Regions from separate parts of the Microbispora hainanensis genome, predicted to be linked through region 1. Evidence: riboswitches for the same ligand, from Rfam matches in the RefSeq annotation. Region 1 holds a riboswitch; each other region holds the start of a gene.

Region 1 (5,229 bases):
GCCCGTCCCCGGTTATGTGGATGTGGCCAAGGCGCTCCCGCTGACGTACGTCATGGCGGCCCTGCTGGTCGTCATGGGCGGCCTGCTCATCTACGCCGACCTCGTCAACCCGGTCCGCCTGTCCGGCTGAGGGAGGCCACTCGCCGTCGGGGGCTACTCGCCCGTCACGCCGTCGACGCGCTCGCGCAGCAGATCGGCGTGGCCGTTGTGGCGGGCGTACTCCTCGATCATGTGGCACATGATCCACCGCAGCGAGTAGTGGACGCCGTCACGAGTGGACGCCTTCGTCATGGCGTCCAGGTCGGCGCAGGCCTCCTCGGCCGCCCGCGCCTGCTCGATCTCCGCCTGCCAGGTCGCGAAGGCCTCCTCGGCCGACGCGGTGTCCACATTGTCGAACTCGCCGTCCGGGTCGTCGGCACTGAAGTAGATGCCGCCAAGATCCTCGCCGTTCAGCCGCCTCCGGAACCAGGCCCGCTCGACGTCGGCCATGTGCCGTACGAGGCCGAGCAGCGACATGCTGGAGGGCGGCACCGAGCGCAGCCGCAACTGCTCCTCGGTGAGGCCCCGGCACTTCACGGCGAGGGTGTCACGGTGCCAGTCCAGCCAGGCGCGCAGCATCTCGCGCTCTCCCGCGACGACGGGGGGATCGATACGTGTGTCGGTCATCCCGGCATCCTCCCCCGGACTCGGCGCGTAGTCACCCCGATTAGCGGGCGGAGGCACCCGGCGGTTCTGCCCGTCCCGGCACCCCCCTCCTGAGCGCGGTTCATGACGTAGCCGAAGGCCGGGCCGCACGCCGGGCCTGCGCCCGACGGGAGGCCGAACCCGGCCGTCTTGACTCGGATTCGGACAGGTAATTGATCAGACTTGTGTAATTGTGGCGAATGTGATCAAAATCAGTTCAGCCTTCAACTACTTGGTTGAAGCGTCACACCGTACGGATGAGGAGAGGCATGAAGCGCACCATCTCCGTTCTCACCGTCGCCGCCGGCGTTCTCGGCGTCACGCTCACCGGCGCCGGCCCCGCGCTCGCGGACACCTCCGCAGTGGACTGCTCCACGGGCGGGTACACCTACGTCGTCAACAAATACGTCCCCACCAACGTCGAGTCGCCGGCGGTGGACAATCGCCTCTACAACATCGCCGGTCCGACGGCGTACACGCACGAGGTCTGCCTCGACATCCCCGACAACGAGACGTTCACGATCGAGGTCCGGATCGGGCCCACGGGGTCACAGCAGGTCATCGTGGACGACCGGCCCGGGGACAAGATCTTCCGCTTCTCGCCCGGCACCAACACCTTCTGGCAGGTCTACGGCACGCTGACCGGGCCCGGCAGCACCTACCTCTACTACACCTGGCACGAGAAGCAGATCCCGGCCTGACCCGGAGCGGGCCGGCCGCCTCGCTCGCCGAGGTGGCCGGCCCACCCCGCGAGTGCCCTGGCAGGTCAGTACATCGAGATGTGTACGTGGTCGTAGTGGTTGGCGGTGATTCCGCCGCGGTCGGACATGAGCCGCCAGCCGGGACGGCCGAGGTTGTAGATGCGCTGCTGCCAGATCACGTACATGACGCCGAGCTTGGGGCCGTTCTTGATGGCCCAGTCGGCCAGGCTGTCGCCGAGCGCCTTCATCTCGGGGGAGGGCATGGCGCCGCCCGAGCTCATCATGAAGTCGCAGGCGCGCCCGAGAGGATGCTCGCCGCTGTTCTCCGCCCGGTAGCAGCCCACCGGGAACCGCAGGCTGAAGTGGTTTTCGACCTCGGTGCGCATGAACCTCATCCGGGGCGTGATGTTGTCGGCACCGCTGGGCAGCTCCGGTGCCCACGACCCACCCGGGAGCTTTCCCGGCGCGATCGGGATCAGCGCGTCGAGCTTGTCCTTGATCTCGTCGATGAGGTCCTCGGCGTCCTTGCGCTGTACGGCGACCGCCTCGGCCTGCGCCTTCAGTTGCGCGGTCAGCGTCTTGGCGGCGTCCGCGGCCTGCTGCCGGGCGTCGCGCACCCGGTCGAAGTGCGCGAGCCGGGCGGCCTGTTCCTCTTTGAGCTGGTAGTTGAGCGCGGCGGTGTTCATGTCGGGCAGCGCCATCGCGCTTTCGGTCTGGTAGCGCAGCCCGGCCATCTGCCGTACGGCGTCGCTGGCGGCCTGGTAGTCGGCCTGGGCCCTGGCCAGCCGGTCGCGAGCCGCCTTCTCCTCCTCACGGGCCTTGGCGAGGGCGACACGCTTGGCGTTGTAGTCGGCGATCAGCCGGTTGACCTTCTGCCGCAGGTCCGACAGCTCCTTCTTGAGCTGTTTCTCCGTCGGTTTGGGCTCGGCGACGCCCGGCGCCGCCGTACCGAACACGAGGACGGCGGAGGCGAGCACGCCGACAGCCAGGGGGAATGCGCGGGGCAGAGCCCACTCCTCTCCATCTGCCGACCGGGTTAGCTGACGGGTTCGGGCTGGAGGAGCCCGGGCAGGCGACTGCCTTGACCCCAGGTGCGTGATTGGGTCCCCGGTTCCCGGGCGGGGCGCCCGGGATTAGGCGTACCGGTTGTGACGGCCGGTGTCAGGGATACTAGTGGTAAAGAAACCGTCGCTGCCACCAAAGCCGCAATCAATCGGAGATCAGGCCGTTATCGCCTCGCGAAGCATCCGGGCGGCCTCCTCGGGCAGCACGTCGTTGACGAACGCGCCCATGGCCGACTCCGATCCGGCCAGATACTTGAGCTTGTTGGGCGCCCGCCGGATCGTGAAAAGCTGCAGGTGAAGGTAGGCGAGGTCGCGCCGGTAGGTGACAGGAGCCTGGTGCCAGGCCGCGACGTACGGCATGACGACGCCGAACAGCCCGTCCAGGCGGCGCAGCACCTCGATGTAGAGCGGCGCGAACGCGGCTCGCTCCTCCGGCGACAGCGCCGGGATGTCGGGCACCTGGCGGTGCGGGTAGACGTGCACCTCGAACGGGTAGCGCGCGGCGGCGGGCACGAAGGCCGTCCAGTGCTCGTTGGCGGCCACCACCCGGGGGCCCTTCCGCTCGGCGGCCAGGACATCCGCGAACAGGTTGCCGCCCTGATGACGGGCGGCGGCGTTCAGCATCTGCCGGGTGCGCGGCGTGACGTACGGATAGGCGTAGATCTGCCCGTGCGGGTGCGGCAGCGTGATGCCGATCTCGGCGCCGCGGTTCTCGAAGCAGAAGACCTGCTCCACGCCGGGCAGCGAGGACAGCTCGGCCGTACGGTCGGCCCACGCCTCGACGACCAGCTCGGCCTGCTCGTCGCTCAGCGAGCTGAACGACGCGTTGTGGTCGGAGGTGAAGCAGACGACCTCGCAGCGCCCGATCCCCGGACGCACCTCGCTCAGCCCGCCCACCTGCTCGTACGAGCCCGTGTTGAAGCTGAACGACGGGAAGCGGTTCTCGAACACCGCCACCTCGTACGGCGAGGGGATCTCCGAGCCGGGATGACCCGGGCAGAGCGGGCACTCCTCCGCCGACGGCAGGTGTGTGCGTGTCTGGCGATGCCGGGCGACGGCCACCCACTCGTCCATCAGGGGGTCGTAGCGCAGCTCGGAGGCGAGCGGGCGCGGCGGCAGGTCCCTGGTGTCGATGGCGCTGTGGTCGGCGTCGTCGCGCCGGTCGAAGTAGATCAGCTCACGGCCGTCGGCGAGATGGGTGATGGTGCGCTTCACAGAGCGGTCTCCAGCTTCACGGTGCGATCTCCGGCTTTCACGGTGCGGTGTCCCGGGTCGGAGCGGGCTTACAAGGGGGTCGGTGCGGGTTTGCGAAAGGGGGACACGGCGGGCGCGCGGAGGCCGGGGGATGCACCGGGTTTACTACAGGCGTCGGAGGACGTGCGGCGGGCCGGCGTCACAGCGCGGTCTCCAGCTCGGTCTCCCCGGACGGATCGACGAGGAGGAGCTCGCCGGCGTGCTCCGACAGCGCGTCGCGTGCCTCCTCCGGCAGGCCGACGTCGCTCACGACCACGCCGGCCTCGTCGAGGGCGGCGATCGTGCTGAAGCCGATCGTCCCCCACTTGGTGTGGTCGGCCAGGACCACGAGCTGCTGGGCGGCCGCGATGAGGGCGCGGTCGGTCTCCGCCTCCAGCAGGTTGGGCGTGGTGTAACCGGCCCGGACGCTCATGCCGTGCACGCCCAGCATGAGCGTGTCGACGTTCAGGGAGCGGACGGCCGCCACGGCCACCGGGCCGACCAGCGCGTCGGAGGGCGTGCGCACGCCTCCCACCAGCACCACGGTCTGGTCGGGCCGTCCCGCGCGGTGGAAGACGTCGGCCACCTGCACCGAGTTGGTGATCACGGTCAGCTCGGGCACGTCCACCAGATGGTGGGCCAGTGTCCAGGTCGTGGTGCCGGCCGAGAGCGCTACGGAGCTGCCCGGCCGCACGAGCAGGGCGGCCCTGCGGGCGATGGCCTCCTTCTCGGCCTGCTGCCGCACCGACTTGGCCGCGAAGCCCGGCTCCTCCGTCGAGCCCGTGCCGGTGGCGGTCGCCCCGCCGTGCACCTTGACGATCAGGCCGCGTTCCGCGAGGACCTCCAGGTCGCGGCGGATCGTCATGTCCGAGACCCCGAGGTCGCGTACGAGCTGCGCGACGCGCACCCCGCCGGTCCTGCGTACCCTCTCAAGGATCGCCTGCTGCCGTTGCTGGGCCAGCATCCACCACTCCTCTACAGATTCAAACAAATTATGCCTCACGAACGTGGAGACATGTTGAGTTGGGGTACGCCTCTTGCCGCCCGTGGTCCCAGGGAGGACAGTGGGCGAAAGCCGTACTCGACGGAAGGCGGTCGTCATGGGCAGACGCGCACGCAAGTCGAAGGCACGCAAGAAGAAGAAGGCCAACCACGGCAAGCGGCCCACCGGCCGATAGGCACTCTTTAGGGGTTCCTGCCCCAGGCGGCGAGCAGGTGGGTCTGCTGGTCGGCGTCGGCCGGGACGCCCTGCTCGTCCCCGAACACTCCCGCCTCGCGGTAGTCCTCCCGTGCTTTCTCGAACCACTCCGAGCATGAGGCGACGAGCTCGGGGTCGAGCCGTTCCGGCCCGCCGATGGCACGTGCCAGATCCCAGGTGTGGATCAGCGCGTCCGCGAACAGCTCGGTGATGTACTCCTCGCCCAGCACGTCGCCGAAGGACAGGTGGGCTACGCTGGTCAGGGCGCCCTCGGCGTACACCGCCTGGACCGCTCCCTGCGCGGACGCCTCGAACGCCTTGACCGGGTCGTCGCCGAGCACGTCGCCCT
Region 2 (5,229 bases), 1.0 Mb from region 1:
CCACCGTGGTGGTCGACGTCTACGACTACTGCGGAGGTCCCCTCTGGGGCGAGCACCGGTTCGTCGGCACCAGCCGATACAAGGCGGCCGCGAAATTCGTCACCGGTCCACGCAAGTCCGCCGCGGGCAGGGTCGAACGCAACCCCTTCTACTGGGAGTTCTATGTGGGCGACATCGGAGCGCTCGGATCCTTCCAGTTCGGCTCCGCCCACGTTGTCACCGCGTCGGCCCGCGATCTCGGCGGTAACGTACGCGACCCGAAACTCCTGCTGGGCTACTGGGTCACCAGCCGATCGGGCACCTCCTGGTCCGGCAAGCTGGTCGACAGCCACCGCGCCGAAGGGGCCACGTTCAACCATTTCTACGGCGAGAAGACCATCGTCCCCTGCCGCGATCTCGGCACGTCTCGTTTCCTCTACGCCGTCAACGCCGGGGCCACGGTCTCGGGCCGGGTGAGCTCGGGGAGCGCGGCGTTCACCATCCGCGGCTCGACCTACGGCGACAACTACCGGTTCAGGATCACGTTCAACGGCTGACGGGAACGTTCCACGGGTACGACAGGAGGACCAGGTTCGCCACACGGTTCGTGCGGCGACGGCGCACCGGGGGTGGCGCCGCCGCCGGCACCGCGGGCGGGGCGGCGCCGGTCCTCGACCAGCCGCCGGGACGTACGGAGGTGTTGGCCGATGAACGGACGTGTCCTGCCGGTCGCCCTGCTGACAGCCGGTCTGCTGGCCGGCACGGGCGGCGCGTACGGCACCGCCGCCTCGGCCGCGACGCCTTCCTCACCCGGTGTGCCCACCGCGCCCAGCGACCCGACGCCGACGCCGACGCCGCCGCCGACAACGCCGCCGACAACGACGGCCGACCACAACGACCAGGACGTCATGTTCGCCCGGATGATGATCCCCCATCATCAGCAGGCGGTGGAGATGGGGCGACTGGCCGAAGACCGGGCGGCGGACGCCCGGGTCGCGCGGCTCGCCCGGCGGATCGAGGCCGCGCAGGCTCCCGAGATCCGGACGATGAGCGGCTGGCTCACGACCTGGGGCGAACAGGTGCCCGGGGAGAGCCCGGCGCCGACGCATCACGCCATGCCCGGGATGATGTCCCCCGAGGACATGCGGCGTCTCGAAGGGCTGTCCGGACGGGACTTCGACCGGGCCTTCCTCACGATGATGATCCGGCACCACGAAGGCGCCGTCACCATGGCGCGCGACGAGCTGAGCGGCGGAAGCTACGAGCCGGCGCGTAGGCTGGCGGAGTCGATCATCTCCAGCCAGTCGGCCGAGATCAAGGAGATGAAGAGCATGCTGAGCGGCCTGCCTGGTTGACCTGCCGGGTCAGCATGCCGGGTCAGGGCACCGTGACGGCCCGGACCGGCGCCGTGCTCGCCGTGGCAGTCGCCACGGCGGAAGCGGCGAGCACGGCGCCGTCGAACACGTCGCCGTCGAACACGTCGCCGACGAGCGTGGCGCCGTCGAGTATGGCGTTCGAAGCCCTGGCCGTTTCGGACCGGCCGGAGGTTCCCCTGATCGGGCCGGAGATCGCCAGGGCCGGGCCGGAGATCGCCAGGGCCGGGCCGGAGGTCCCAAGGCCCGGGCTGGAGTCCCTATGAGCGGCGGGAGATCCGGAAGGGGGAGGTCACCCGCGCTTGCGGTGCCGTCCGTCGGACGACGCCGCCGCGGTCTTGACCCGTATCCCGGTCACGGCGGTGGAGACCACCGCGAACAGCAGACCGGCCGACAGGACGGCGTCGCCCGGCGAGCACACGATGTCGAGCGGCTTCCCCTGCGTGGCCGCCATGTTCCTGGTGGCGGGCGCAGCGGCGCTCTGGACGCTCGCGTTCACGGCCGCCATGGGCTGGATCGTCACCGGCGTCTTCGGCGTCACCTTGACCTTGCGCGGCAGGCCGTACCCGACGATCGTGCTCGTGTCGCGGACCTTGCGCTTCAGCCACACGCCGTCGACGTTGCCCTCGATCGTGTGGACCTTCCGGCCGACGACCTTCTCGACGATGCCGACGTGGTCGATGTCGCGGATCTTCTTGGACCCTGACCAGGCGAAGAAGACCACGGCGCCCGGCTCGGGCTTGTCGCTCCAGGCGTGGTGCTTCTCGAACCACTTGGCGTGCCGCGTGGTCAGCGCGAACTCGCCGACATGGTCCTGCACCCCGGCCCGGTCGGCCGCCCAGGAGACGAACATGTCGCACCACGGGGCGGCCTTGAAGTCGGGGTCCTTGGCGACGTTTTCGGCGTACCACTCGCCGAACTTGGTGTGTTTCCCGGCTCGTTCGCGGTAGCCCAGCTCGGGGCGTACGGCGTCGAGCAGCTGTCGAGCTATCGGATCGGTGGAAATCGGGGGCTCCTCATGGCGCGCTTCGAGACATGACGAACCGGCCCGCGGGCGTGCGGCATGACGGCATGACCGTCCGGGGACACGCCACGGCGGGGCGGAATCAGAAACGGGAGATGTGGCAGCCCGTCACGGGCGCGCCATCACCCCGGAAGCCTGGAGACGTTCCAGGGCGGGCAGGTGGTCCGGCGACACGACGCGGACCGGGTGGGCAGGTGGAGCCGACACTCCACGCTCTCCTCTCCTTGGCCGCCTACCGGGTTAGCTGACGGGTTCGGGCCAGGAGTAGCCCTACCGGATGGTCCGGATTCACCCCAAGAGACGTGGGTCCCCGGTTCCCGGGATCGATGACTTCCGGGATTCGGCGGTCGCCGGTCGTCCTCGGGTTGAGGACCGCTCACCGGCGAGACACACGGGAAGCTTAGTAGATAACAAGTAAGACACGGCCAAATGGCCTGTAAAGGGGATCATCCCGGCTGTCGCCGTTCCCTGCTTCCGCAGGTCCTCACGGTCGCGGGCCGCCCGCGGTGAGATGCGCCACACCACGCCGTACGGCGCGGCTCTGCCAGCGCGGGTCTGCCGGCGCGGGGTCTGCCGGCGCGGCTCTGCCAGCGCGGGCCTGCTCGCGCGTGTCTGCCGGCGCGGGGTCTGCTGGGCCGAGTGCCGACGCGGTCGAGGGCTTCCGGCTGTCTTGGCGCTCCCCTCGCTCGCGTAGTCGCCGGGTCTGTCCGCGCGTCAGCCTGGGCCTGCCCTGCGCATCGCCCACGCTCCCGCCTCACGCCTCACGCCTCACGCCTCACGCCTCACGCCCGCAGCCTCCGGGGCCGGTCCGTGCGTCGCCCGGGCCGGCCTGTGGGTCCTCCACCGCCTGCCTCCCGCCTTACTCGTGTAGTCGTCGGGCTTGTCCGAGGCGGTGGTAGGTGAAGGCCCAGCGGTCTTCGCCTACTTGGCGGCGGGTGTAGCGCTCGGGGTGCTGGTAGCGGTCGCGGTTGTGGAACTGGCACGCCGGGCCCAGCAGCTTCAGATCCGTGAGCCCGCCGGTGCTCCAGTTGTCGGCGTGGTCGATCTGGCACATGGTCGCCGGCAGCGGGCAGCCGTCGACCCAGCACGTGGCATACCGGGCGAAGATGGCCCGCCGCTGGGCAGGAGTCGCCAGACGGACCTTGCGCCCCATGTCCAGCACCTGTCCCTCGGCGTTCATGACGATCCGCACCAGAGTCGAGGTCCGGGCGAGCCGATGCACGCTGGAGACGGGCAGCACCTGCCCGGTCGCCAGCAACAACCCCGGCGCGGTCCCCGGTGCCATCCCCAACGACGCACCCAGCAACGTGCCTGCCGACGCTCCCAACGCCGACCCCAAGAACGCCCCAGGCATCGCGCCCGCCGACGCACCCGGAGATCCCGGTGACCCACCTTGCGCCGCCCCCCGCGATGCCCCCTGTGCGGCTCCTTGCGATGCCTCCTGCGCCGTCTCCGGCGTCCCTCGCCCGGCTCCCGGTGCCGTTTCCGATGCCCATCCGGGTGGTGTCTCCCGCTCCGGTCCGGGCCCGCCGGGCGTCGCTCCCGACGGTCCCGATGTCCCCGACGCCTGCGTCGCACGCGAGCACCGCGCCTCGCCGCAGCACCGGCACGCGCCCTGGCCGTCGCACCGGCACGGGCTGTGGCCATGCCGGCAGTCCCCCGCAGGCCCAGGCCCGGCGTGGGTGTGACGTGCGGAGGCGTCCTCGGGCGGAGGGTCCGGCCACGCCGCCTCCGAAGGCGCCACCTCCGTAGGCGCTGCCTGCGAGTGCGCCGCCTGCGATGGCGGCGCATCCGAAGCCGTCGCGACCGAAGCCGTCGCGCCCGAAGGGGCTGTGTCCGAAGGTGCTGTGTCCGAAGGTGCTATGTCCGAAGAGACTGTGTCCGAAGGGGCAGCGTGCGAAGGCGCTGTGTGCCAATGCCCGCCACCATGAGCAGGCCATGCTGACACACCCCGCCGGACATGGGTTGCTCCAGACCGGGCCGCACCGCGATCCCACCCATCGCCCTTGGCGGGCGCGGTCTCGTCGCTCCCGGCAGAGCTGGTACTCACGGTGTCGTCGTCCTCGGCGGAGCCGGCGTTCGCGGTGTGGTCGCCCTCAGCAGCGGCGGTGCTTGCGGTGTCGCGCGGCTCGCACTCGCCGGGCCGCCGCTCACCGGCCCCGCGCTCACCGGCTCCCCAGTCACAAGGCTCCTCATCGCGAGGTCCGATCGCGGCGTCGCCAGAGCCAGCGGCAGGGTCGGTGGCAGGGGCAGCCTCGGCGATGTCGAGCCCGTCCGGGCCGTCAGGGGTATCGGTGCCACCCGAAGCATCGGGGTCGGCCATCGCGCCGGAAACGGCGTCGTCGGCGTCGGCGGGCGCAGGGGCGGCAGTGGTGTCGGCGCTCCCGGCACCGGCATCCGCCTCGGTCTCGGCAGTGTCGAACTCCTCCGGGATGTCGAGGTCGTCGGCCTCGCCGGGCGTCGGATCGCCCGTGTCCTCCCGGCCTTCCCCGAAGCCCCCGGCATCCCGCGCGTTTTCGACGTGGTCGGTGGTGTCGTCGGCCTGGCTCGGCTCGTCAGTGGTTCCGGTGGTGTCGGGGGCGTAGTCGCTGGGGGCGCTGTCGCCGAGGTCTGCGAAGTGGTCGCTGACGTCGTCGTCGGCGGCAGGGTCGGCGGTGTCTTGGGTGGCCGGGTCGGTGTCTTGGGTGGCCGGGTCGGGGTCTTGGGTGGCCGGGTCGCTGGTGTCGTCGGCGGGGTGTGGGTTGTCGTCGGTGGGGTCGGTGGTTTCGGGGTCGGTGGGGAGGGATTCGGCGCTGACCACGACGAGGAGCTCGGCGGCGATCTTCTGCTCCAGCAGGGCGATCAGCGCGTCCG
Region 3 (5,229 bases), 3.8 Mb from region 1:
CGCCCAGGCCGAGGGACGCGCGGATCCGGTCGCCGCCCGCCCCCGGACGATAGAGAGTCGTGTCCACGCCGGGCGCGAGCTGTACGAGCCGGGAGGCGGGCACGACCCGGGCGATCCGGCGGCGGGTGTACTCGCCGAGATAGGTCACGATGTCGGCCCCCGCCCCGATGCGGCGCAGCAGGGCGCGCGCGCCCGGCAGGCGGGCCCACGACGCCTCGTGCCCGTGGGTGAGCATGACGATGCGGCCCGCGCCCGCGGCGCGCAGGCCGGGAGCCAGCAGCCCCAGCGGCGCCGCCGCGCCGAAGACGACGGTCGCGCCGTCCTCCACCAGCGCCGCCGCCCGTCGCGCCACCGCGCGGGTCGGCAGCATCAGCGAGGAGGGATGCCGGACCACCTCGTACGGCTGGCGGGCGTCGAACTCCTCACACCCCTTCCAGCGCGGGGCGTACACGACCACGGAGCCGGGCGGCCTGCGCACGGCGAGGCCGTGCACGAACGCCTGGATGCCGCCCGGTCTGGGCGGGAAGTCGTTCGTGACGATCAGCGTCCGCTTCGTCATCCTCACCCCCGCTGCCGGCGTGATCACGCGGTCCCCCCGCGCCGCCCGAGAACGCATTGTCGCAGTCCCGGCCGGGTCGTCGCGGTCGGACGATCAGGTCCGGGCGAGCTGCTCGCGCGACCACGACCGCCAGGCGCGGGTCAGGTCGCCGGCGGTCAGCCCGAGCTCCTCCCGCAGGGCGGCGCCGATCTCCTCGCGCAGCGCGGCGCGATAGAGGGCGACCAGCCTCGGCTCGCCGAACCGGGCCGCGATGTAGCGGCAGGCGAGCCACGCCTCCTCGTACGCCTGGGCGGGCCTGGCGGCGAAGTCGGCGGGCCCCGGCAGGCCGCCGAGCGCCGCCCTCCCGGCCGCGACGTCGGCGGCCAGCTCGGCGGCGACCGTACGGACCGGCAGCCCGCTGTCCAGGTAGCCCACGTAGTCGGCGAAGCCCTCCATGAGCCACATCGGCACCGTGCGGCGGCCGGCGGTCGCGACGTGCGTCAGCTCGTGGGTCATGACGACCAGGCGGCCGGTCGCGGACAGGCGGGCGAACGCGGCCGGCTGCACGATCACCCGGTCGCCGGTGGCGACGGCCGCCAGGCCGTCCACCTTCGCCGGCGCGGCCAGCACGGCGGCCTGCTCCTCGGTGCGCGGCACCAGGACCACCGCGCCGCCGAGCCCGCCCCAGACCCTCGTGACCGTACTGCCCGCGCGGCCGGCCAGCGCGGCGATCTCGGCGACCAGCGGCCGGGGCGACCCGACGACGACGGCGCGCTCGCCGCGGGCGACCGAGGCACCGGTCCACATGCCGGGATGCTCGCGTACGGCGGCGCGGGCGTCGAGCCGCAGGGCGCGCAGCGGGTCGGGCGGCGCCGCGGCGGCGGGCCCGGCCAGCAGCGCGGCCAGCGCGACGGCCACGGCCGCGATCCGGCGGGGAGTGGCCCCGGCGGGTCCGGGCCGGCTCCGGCCGGCTCCGGCACGCACGCCCGGCGCGCACGCGGGCACGCCGCTCGTGACAGTCACGCCGTGCATGGTAGCCAGCGCATGTCACGGCCCCGCCCACCTCGGCGAGGTGGACGGGGCCGTAAGGACGGCGCCGGTCGAGGGGGCTTGGTGACCGGTGCCCGTCAGACGCCCGGCCGGACGGCACCCACGAAGGTGCTCCTCCGGTAGGCGTCCAGCTTGTCGATCCTGACCCGCGTGCCGCTGTGCGGGGCGTGGATCATCCTGTTGTGCCCGACGTACATGCCGACGTGGCCGCCGCCGCTGGTGAAGATGAGGTCACCGGGCTCGAAGTGCCCCCAGGACACCTTCTTCCTGACCGCGCTGCGGATGGACCACGTCGTGCGCGGCAGCCGTACGCCGGCCTTGCGCCAGGCGTACTGGACCAGGCCCGAGCAGTCGAACGCGCCCGGTCCCGTGGCTCCGTAGCGGTAGGGGTCGCCGATCTGCTTCTCGGCGGCCTTCACCGCGCGCCGGGCCCTGGCCCGCTGGAGCGAGGCCCTGCTGATCTTCCGCTTGGCGGTGTGCCTCTTGGTCCGCTTCTTCGCGGCGGCGTTGCGGGCGGCGGTCTTCGCGCTCTCCTCGGCGCCCGTCTTCGTGGCCGTCTTGGTGGCCGTCTTCGTCGCCGTGGCCGTCGTGACGACCGTGACCGTCGCCGGGTCGGCCGCCGGGTCGGCCGCCGTGCCGGCTGCCGCCGCCGGATGTGCTCCAGCGACACCTACGGATGCCGTCAACGCGGCACCACTAACGGCAATTCGGGCAAGACGGGACAGACTGGGGGTGGTAGACAGGATCTCTCCTCGGGTCTTCCGCTCACGCCTACCGGGTTAGCTGACGGGTTCGGGCGGGGAAGTCGCCCTACGGCGCGCGATGCGCCGATTCACCCCGGACCTTCGCGTGAAGGTCGGTGGTTCCCCGGCTCCGTGCCTCCTGACTGCACGGACTCGGCTGGCCATCGGCGTCGGGGGGATCCCACGGGGGGAGGGTGATGAAGGACGCCGATGCCGCTGGATGACTGCGACCGGCCGGCCGGACCGGGACGCACGGCGGCGAGGCGTGCTCGCCGCGGCCCAGAAGCTACCCAGGACTCGCGGCGTTCGGCAAAGCGCTCCGGCCGGATAAAGATCGCATAACGAAGGCCGCGGAGAAGAAATCGCAGCTTACCCACACCGCGAATGCGCCAAATGTGACCCTGCCCACAATTTGCACAACAAGCGCCGATGGGGTCACATTTGCCGCGTCAGTCACAGATCGTCACGGAGACGGCGGGACCGTCAGGGGCGCACGGCTCCGATCGCGTGATACTCGGCGAGTGTGACGACTTTCACAACATCGCCGGTCTGCGGGGCATGAACGACCTTCCCGTCGCCGGCGTAGATGCCGACGTGCCCGTATCCGGCGTGCCAGAGCAGGTCGCCCGGCTGGAGGTCGTCGAGCGAGACCCGGCGGCTCGCGCCCCAGGCCCACTGCTCGTAGCTCGTCCGGGGCAGCCGGACGCCCGCCGCCGCCCACGCGGCCTGCACGAGCCCGGAGCAGTCCCAGGCGCCCGGTCCGGTGCCCCCGTAGCGGTAGGGCTTGCCGATCTGCTTGTAGGCGAACTGGAGGGCGGCCAGCGCGTTGCCGGACGCCGGCCCGTTGTAGACGACGCCGGCGCTGTTGGGGTTGCCGGGGTTGAACGTCCCGAGCGAGCGCAGCAGCTTCATCTGCTCCCGGACGAGCTTGTCGACCTTCTCCTTCTCGTCCGCCAGCTCGTCCTTGACGTCGGCGGCCTCCTTGTAGACCTGCTTGCTCTGGTTGCGGCGGTTCTTGAGGTCCTTGATGGCGCCCTCGTACGCCTTGAGCCGCCCGGCCCGCTCGGCCGACATGTGGTTGAGCGTGGCGAGACCGCTGAGCATGGCGTCGGGGTTGGAGCTGTAGAAGACGCCGCCCCACGACCCCATGTCGCCGACCTGGTAGCTGCTGACGGCCATCGAGACCAGCCCGGAGCGTAACTCCTCGACCCGGGCGTTCTGCTTCTTGTAGTCCTCGTTGATCGTGAGGTACTTCTGCCGGGCCTTCTTCCACTTCTCGTTGGCCGCGTTATAACGGTCCACGAGCTGGTCGGCCTGCGCGTTGAGCTTGCTCAGCTTCGCTTTCACCTGCGCGACAGTGGGCTTCGGATCCGCCTGCGCGCCCGTCATCGGAGTGAGCAGGACCACGGCGGCCAGACCGGCGGCCACCGGCACACGCCCTCGCACTGAGCCCCCTTGAGGATAAACCTCTTTGATCGACGAAACCTGCGGCGCGACTCTATCTAGGCGATCTTGAAGCTTCAACCTATTCGCAGGTATTCGCGGCAGTCGTCACATACTGTGACGTCGCAGGTCCGGGGCGTGCGCGGGACGCGTCAACCGCGGCCGAGACGGCGCAGCAGCAGGATCGAGGGCACCGGCCGGGCGCCCATGCGGCGCACCGACTCGGCCACCTCCCGGTCGGAGGAGACGACCGCGATGGCCCGCCCCGGCGGCTCCGCCCGCACCAGCGTGCGGATGAGGTCGTCGGCGATCTCCCCGGGCGCGCTGAACATCACCCGCACCCCGCGCGGCGCGGACACCTGGACGGGCCCGTTCAGCTCGGCGCCGTCGAACACGCACGTCACCTCCGCCCGCGTCTGCACGGCGAGCCCGCCGAGCCCGGTCAGCAGCCGGGCTCGCTGGTCGGCGAGGGTCAGCGACGGATAACCGGTCTTGGTCACGTTGTAACCGTCGACGATCAGATGCAGGTGAGGGATGGCCAGGAGCTGGTCGAGAAGCTGCGGGTCGTCGTTGGCCAGCGCCCGCGCGGGGACGGCCGTCACGCCCGGCTCGCCGGGCACCACCGCGTTCACGTAGTCGGCCGGCCTGCTGATCGTCGTGGGCAGGCCGAGCTCCTTGCGCAGCCCGGAGGCGGCGTCCTGGAGCGCGTCAAGCAGCACCCGCACCCGGGCGTCCTCGATGCTGCGGCCCTCGCGGGCGGCCCTGCGGCTGGCCTCGAGCTGGCGCTCGGCGTCCGCCAGGCGCTCCTTGAGCCGGCGCAGCTCGGTCTCGGCCGCGCCGTTGGCGCTGGCAGCCCTGGCACGCGCCTCGGCCGTCTCGGCCTCCAGCTCGGCCGCCCTGGTCTCGGCGGCCTTGACCCGCTCGCGGGCGTCGTGCAGCTTGCGCCGCAGGTCGGAGTTCTCCGCGCGGGCGGCCTTGAGCTGCTCGCGCACCCGGTCGATCTCCTCCTTGGCGGAGGCACGCTGCGCCGCGAGCTGCTCGCGCAGCCGCGTCTCCGCCTGCTCCCGCTGGGTGCCCGCGGCGGCGGCCTGCTCAAGGTCGGTCCGCGCCTGCTCGACCAGGTCCGGCCAGCCGGGCGGGCGGGTCAGGTAGGCCGCCGCCGCGACCAGCACCGGCTCGGCCGCCGGGGGCACCGTGCCCTCGGCCAGGCTCCCCACCAGCTCGGGCCAGGCGGTCTCCACCGCCTCGGCCACCCGCTCGCGGAACTCCTTGTCGTTTTCCAGCTGGGCCGCGATCGGCGCGCTGCCAAGACGGGCGCGCTTGCGCGGGTCGAACCTGGCGATGTTGCGCAACGGCGGCGGCACGGCCGCGGCGGGCATCGAGCCCAGCACCTGCGCGGCGACCTCCACCACGTGTAAACGGACCTGCTCGGGCAACGGACGAGACAGGCCTTCT
Region 4 (5,229 bases), 2.9 Mb from region 1:
ACCGCGCCCACGTGGCGGCTGGCCAAGGTGAACACCCTGCCCGGGGACGACGTGCTCGACGACGTGACGGTCCTCGGCAACGGGTCGGTGTGGGCGGCCGGTCACCGGGTCGTGAACGGCACGCGGCGGGGCCTGGTCGAGCGGTTCGACGGCCGATCGTGGAAGGTGCTCCCCGGCAGCCCGTCGTACGAGCTGACGGCCGTGACCGCCGGCTCGGACAAGAACGTGTGGGTCTTCGGCCCGGGGAAGGCGAGCCGGTGGAACGGCCGGACATGGACCACCTTCTCGCTCGGCAGCGGCTTCTCCACGACGGACGCCGACGGCACGGGCGCGAAGGACGTCTGGGCGGTCGCCGACTCCTCGGCCTCGGCCAGGCACTGGAACGGGTCGTCGTGGCGGAGCGTCCCGCTGCCGGCCCACGCCGCCGCCGTCGACGCGTACAAGGCCGGTGACGTCTGGGCGGCGGGGGCCAAGGGCACCCGTCCCGCGATCATGCGGTGGAACGGGAAGTCCTGGGCGCTGGTGCCCACCCCCGCGATCAAACTGCCCGCTCGCGACGCCGCCGCGGTGCTCACCGACATCGCCGTCCTCGGCCCCCGCAACGTGTGGGCCGTCGGCGGCGTGAGCTGGGAGGGCGCCGACGACCAGGGCGACGACAAGATCTACGACCGCCCCCTGGTCATGCACTGGAACGGCCGCTCGTGGACCGCCTCGGTCGGCGCCGTCAACGCCCAGCCGTACACGGAGGTGGAGCCCGACGGCGCGGGCGGCGTGTGGATCGTGCAGAGCGACTGGAACTCCACCCTGTGGCATGTCACGGGTTCGACGTGGCGGAGCACCCCGATCCCCCGGAAGGCCGGCACCGACGCCGCCCTGTTCTCGATCGCGCGCAGGCCCGGGACGACGACGCTGTGGGGCGCCGGGTTCACCGCGCCGCAGGGCGACCCCGACGACCCCTCCGCCAACGGCGCCTTCTGGCGTACGAACTAGCCATCCGGCAGGTCACGCCCGCTCGTGCAGGGCGGCAGCCGGGCGGCGCAAGCGACGATCAACGCCCTCCGGACCACAGGCGGGCAGCCGAGGGGCCGAAGGCCGCCAGGGTCAGGATGTACGCCGCCGCCAGGGCTTACTCGCCTTCCTCCGCAGGTCAGGCCCGCGATGGGACGAGTGTGACCAGCGCCACATCTCTTCCGCAGATGCACTCTGACCTGCAACTTCGCGCATTTGATCCCTTTTATGCGCTCCTTATCCTTTTGACGCTCTTTGCGGAGATATGGGGCTCTTGGTAGTTTCCTTGCCCATCGGCGGGGTCCACGTGACCTCGTCGTTACGAACCCGGCCCCGCCGGGTTCGACCATCCACAGTCGCCGTCGCCCCGCCTCTCCGCCCCCCTGGGCGCCGGTGATGCCGAATCCGAGCAGCTAGGAGGCTCGGAGCCGGGGAACCAATCGACCTTCGACGAAGGTCTGGGGTGAATCGGCGCGCCGGCGCCGTAGGGCGATCTTCCCTGCCCGAATCCGTCAGCTAACCCGGTAGGCGCAAGCGGAAGACCAAAGGGAGAGATCCTCCTGTCCACCAACTCCACCACTCTGCTCCGCATCGCCTGCGTCACGATCGGTAGCGCGGCGCTCACCGCGTCGGCCGGAGCATTGAGCGCACTCCCCGCAGCCGCCGCGTCCGCGACGGTGACATCCCCACCCCCGGCCCCCGCCCCCGCCCCGGCCCTCACCTCGGCGGTCATCCCGCCCGTGCCCCCCACAACGACCACCCCCCTGCATCCCGCGCCCGTGGCCGAGAACTCCGCCACGAGGAAGCTCACCAAGGCGGCTCTCCAGCAGGAGAAGGCCGAGCGCGCCATCAAGGTGGCGAAGAAGCAGCTCGGCGACCCGTACGTGTGGGGCGCCACGGGCCCAGGAGCGTTCGACTGCTCCGGGCTGGTCCAGTTCGCCTGGCGCAAGGCCGGCGTCAAGCTCCCGCGTACGACGTGGGCGATGCTCAGGCACGCCAAGAAGAGGGTCTCGCTGTCGCACCTCAAGCCCGGCGACCTCATCTTCACCAGTGGCGGCGGCCACGTGGGCATGTATCTCGGGCACAGGAAGGTGATCAGCGCCCCCCACAGCGGCGCGGTGGTCAGTGTCGACAGGCTCAACGCCTATTGGAGGGGCAGCTTCCTCACCGCCGTACGCCCCGGCGTCTGACCCGGGACGCCCTCGGTGGAGACGCGCCGCCGCGCAGCGCATCTCCGCCGAGGGCGTGGCCGGAGGCTACGCGTCCTCCACGACGAGGCGCCGGAGCAGGGCCAGCAGGGTCGCGCGGTCCGCGTCCGGCAGGGCGGTGTAGCACCTGGCGAGCACCTCGTCGGCGACCTTGCGCCCGGCTTCCAGGACCCGCTCGCCGGAAGGGGTGAGATGGTGCTCGATGCGCCTGCCGTGCCCGGGCCTGCGTTCGATCCATCCCTGGGCCACGAGCCGCCCGGCGAGGGTGCCGAAGGCCTGCTCGGTCTGGAACGTCGCCGCGGCCAGCTCCCGGGCCGACGCCCCGGGGGTACGGCTGATCGCCCGGAGGGCGTCCCACTGGGCGAGCGTCGCGCCGATCGCCGACAGCCCGCTCTCCAGGGCCCGGTGCTGCCTATATTGGACGTGTTTGACCGCCCGCCCGAGTTGTTGCAGATCGCGACCTGTCCCTCACCATGTCGGAGGCCGGCACCGGCAGACCGGCCCTGATCCTGCACGGCGGCGGCGGCCCCGCCACGGTCGCCGGGCTCGCCGGGCACCTCTCCCGGACGGCACACACCCTGACGCCCGTGCATCCCGGCTGGAACGGCACCGACCGTCCCCCGTGGCTCACCGGCATCGACGACCTCGCCCTCGCCTACCTGCACTGCCTGCATCGCCTGGGGTTGCGCGACGTTCTCGTCGCCGGCTCCTCCCTCGGCGGCTGGACCGCCGCCGAGATGGCCGTACGCGACACGGCGGGGGATCATCACCGGGCTGGTGCTGGTCGACGCCGTGGGCGTGGACGTCCCCGGCGAGCCGATCCGCGACTTCTTCGCCCTGGACGCGCGCGGCGTGGCCGAATACGCCTGGCACGACTCGCAGCGCTTCTACGTCGACCCGGCCGGCGTCCCCGCCGACCAGCTCGCAGCCCGGGCGGCCGACATGGCCACCATGCGCACGCTGGCGGGCGACCCCTACATGCACGATCCCAAACTGCTCCGCCGGTTGCGGCACGTCGACGTGCCCACGCTCCTGGTGTGGGGGGAGAGCGACCGGATCGTCACCCCGGCTTACGGCGCCGCCTACGCCGGCGCCTTCGCCAACGGCCGGCTGGAGGTGATCCCGGAGGCCGGTCACCTGCCGCACATCGAACAGCCGGCGGCCACCTTCGCCGCGATCGACCGCCATCTGCACGCGGCCGGTTCGCCGGCGACCAGCGCTTAGCCCGCAGTCACCCGCCCGCAGTCACCCGCCCGCAGTCACCCGCCCGCAGTCACTCTGCGGTCCTGCGGGCGGAAGCCGCGAGCCGGTCCGCGAGCGCCGCGACACGGTCGCGCAGCTCGTCCGGCCGCTCGATGACGAACGGCCGGTCGAGTGAGGCGAGCACCGGAGGCAGCCAGTCGAGCCGCTCCGCGCGCACCTCGACCCGGAGCCAGCCCTCGTCCCCGGAATCCGCCAGGGTCGCGACGGCGGCGGGAAGCCGGGCGCGGATCTGCTCGACCGTCCCCTGGATCCGCAGCACCACGTCGTACCGATATCGAGCCGTGGCGAATCCGGCCAGGACGTGCTGCGCCGGATCGAACCCGGCGGGCGGCTCGAACGAGCCGGGCAGCGTCCTCGCGTCCGCGATGCGATCCAGCCGGAAGGTCCGGTCCTCGCCGATCTCCGGATCCGCGCCCGTGACGTACCACCGGCCCGAATGGGCGACGAGCCCGTACGGATGCAGCGTGCGCTCGCTGCGCCGACCATCGGCGGCGGTATACCTGATCGAGATCGGCCGGTGATGGCGCACCGCGTCGGCGACGCAGAGCAACACGGCGGTCTCGGGAACGGCGGACTCGCCGGGCGGGGCCGTGAAGGCGAGGGATTCGAGCACGGTGTCGAGCCGGCGGGCGAGCCGCTCGGGCAGAACGCGCCGGATCTTGGCCGCCGCCGTCTCGCTCGCCGTGCCCGCCGCCGTCGTCAGCCCCGCGCGGCGACCGGCGACCAGGCCGAGCAGCACGGCGAGCGCCTCGTCGTCGCTCAGCATGAGCGGGGGCATGCGATATCCGGGGGCGAGGCGATAGCCGCCGTATCGGCCGCGCACCGACTCGACGGGCACATCGAGGTCGATCAGGTGGTCCACATATCGCCGCACGGTGCGCTCGTCGACGCCGAGCCGGTCGGCGAGCTCGGCCATCGTCCGCGTGCCGCCCGACTGCAGGAGCTCCAGCAGCGTGAGAACGCGATGAGTCGGTCGGGCCACGTCACACAATCTAGTGACAATACTGGGCGGTTTCTGTCCGGTATCCGCCCTAGTGTTCCCGGGACGAACAACCCGGGAACCAGGGAGATCACCATGGACTTCGTGTCGATCCGCATCATCACCGACGACGTCGCGCGCCTCGCGGGCTTCTACGAGCGGGCCACGGGCGTGCGGGCACGCTGGGCGAGCGCGGAATTCGCCGAGATCAAGACCGCCTCCGCGACCCTCGCGATCGGCAGCACCCGCACCGTCCCGCTCTTCGCACCCGGCGCCGCCCGGCCGTCCGCCGACCACAGCGTGATCGTCGAGTTCCTCGTCGACGACGTGGACGGCGTGCACCGGAGCCTGACCGGCCACGTCGAGGAGTTCGTCCAGGAGCCCACCACGATGCCGTGGGGCAACCGGTCGCTCCTGCTCCGCGACCCCGACGGCAACCTGGTCAACTTCTTCACCCCCGTCACCCCGGAGGCAATCGCGAGGTTCACCCGCTGACGGCTCCCGCCGACGCGGGAACGACCACGGAGGTGGCGTCCTCGCGCAGGGTGAGTTCGAGCACCGGCGCGATCGTCCCGCCGAAGGCGGCCCGCGCCGCGCCGGGCCCGGCCGTCCACGGATCCGGCCCTCCGATGGAGCGGTAGTTGAGAAAGCTCACGACCTTCAGGTCGGGCAGGACCAGCCAGGCGTACGCCTGGTCGGGCTCTTCCGCCGGATTGGCCAGCACGAGCCCCGAGCCGTTCAGCGGCGTGTACGGCCCGGCGAGGGTGGGCG

The links. A riboswitch is a leader RNA that binds a small molecule or an ion and turns the genes downstream of it on or off. The one in region 1 is predicted to bind cyclic di-AMP.
Region 2: another riboswitch for cyclic di-AMP. It lies ahead of OHB01_RS35455 (CHAP domain-containing protein); the one in region 1 lies ahead of OHB01_RS00115 (coiled-coil domain-containing protein).
Region 3: another riboswitch for cyclic di-AMP. It lies ahead of OHB01_RS23515 (C40 family peptidase); the one in region 1 lies ahead of OHB01_RS00115 (coiled-coil domain-containing protein).
Region 4: another riboswitch for cyclic di-AMP. It lies ahead of OHB01_RS13805 (C40 family peptidase); the one in region 1 lies ahead of OHB01_RS00115 (coiled-coil domain-containing protein).

Annotation. Positions count from the first base shown of each region.
Region 1 is NZ_CP108086.1:22,675-27,903, reverse strand. It holds gene OHB01_RS00130 (M50 family metallopeptidase) at 1-130, shown strand, start outside; gene OHB01_RS00125 (DinB family protein) at 154-666, opposite strand; gene OHB01_RS00120 (hypothetical protein) at 954-1,385, shown strand; gene OHB01_RS00115 (coiled-coil domain-containing protein) at 1,451-2,362, opposite strand; cyclic di-AMP (ydaO/yuaA leader) riboswitch at 2,397-2,535, opposite strand; gene galT (galactose-1-phosphate uridylyltransferase) at 2,606-3,664, opposite strand; gene OHB01_RS00105 (DeoR/GlpR family DNA-binding transcription regulator) at 3,843-4,646, opposite strand; gene OHB01_RS39790 (50S ribosomal protein bL37) at 4,783-4,860, shown strand; gene OHB01_RS00100 (TIGR03086 family metal-binding protein) at 4,868-5,229, opposite strand, start outside.
Region 2 is NZ_CP108086.1:7,802,253-7,807,481, forward strand. It holds gene OHB01_RS35445 (hypothetical protein) at 1-536, shown strand, start outside; gene OHB01_RS35450 (DUF305 domain-containing protein) at 687-1,334, shown strand; gene OHB01_RS35455 (CHAP domain-containing protein) at 1,645-2,358, opposite strand; cyclic di-AMP (ydaO/yuaA leader) riboswitch at 2,590-2,732, opposite strand; gene OHB01_RS35460 (DUF222 domain-containing protein) at 3,236-5,229, opposite strand, start outside.
Region 3 is NZ_CP108086.1:5,024,491-5,029,719, reverse strand. It holds gene OHB01_RS23525 (glycosyltransferase family 4 protein) at 1-559, opposite strand, end outside; gene OHB01_RS23520 (hypothetical protein) at 653-1,561, opposite strand; gene OHB01_RS23515 (C40 family peptidase) at 1,666-2,274, opposite strand; cyclic di-AMP (ydaO/yuaA leader) riboswitch at 2,346-2,500, opposite strand; gene OHB01_RS23510 (C40 family peptidase) at 2,815-3,777, opposite strand; gene OHB01_RS23505 (NYN domain-containing protein) at 3,927-5,229, opposite strand, start outside.
Region 4 is NZ_CP108086.1:2,935,055-2,940,283, reverse strand. It holds gene OHB01_RS13810 (hypothetical protein) at 1-990, shown strand, start outside; cyclic di-AMP (ydaO/yuaA leader) riboswitch at 1,396-1,554, shown strand; gene OHB01_RS13805 (C40 family peptidase) at 1,749-2,198, shown strand; gene OHB01_RS13800 (MarR family winged helix-turn-helix transcriptional regulator) at 2,265-2,594, opposite strand; gene OHB01_RS13795 (alpha/beta hydrolase) at 2,808-3,440, shown strand; gene OHB01_RS13790 (YafY family protein) at 3,490-4,461, opposite strand; gene OHB01_RS13785 (VOC family protein) at 4,555-4,953, shown strand; gene OHB01_RS13780 (glycoside hydrolase family 68 protein) at 4,943-5,229, opposite strand, start outside.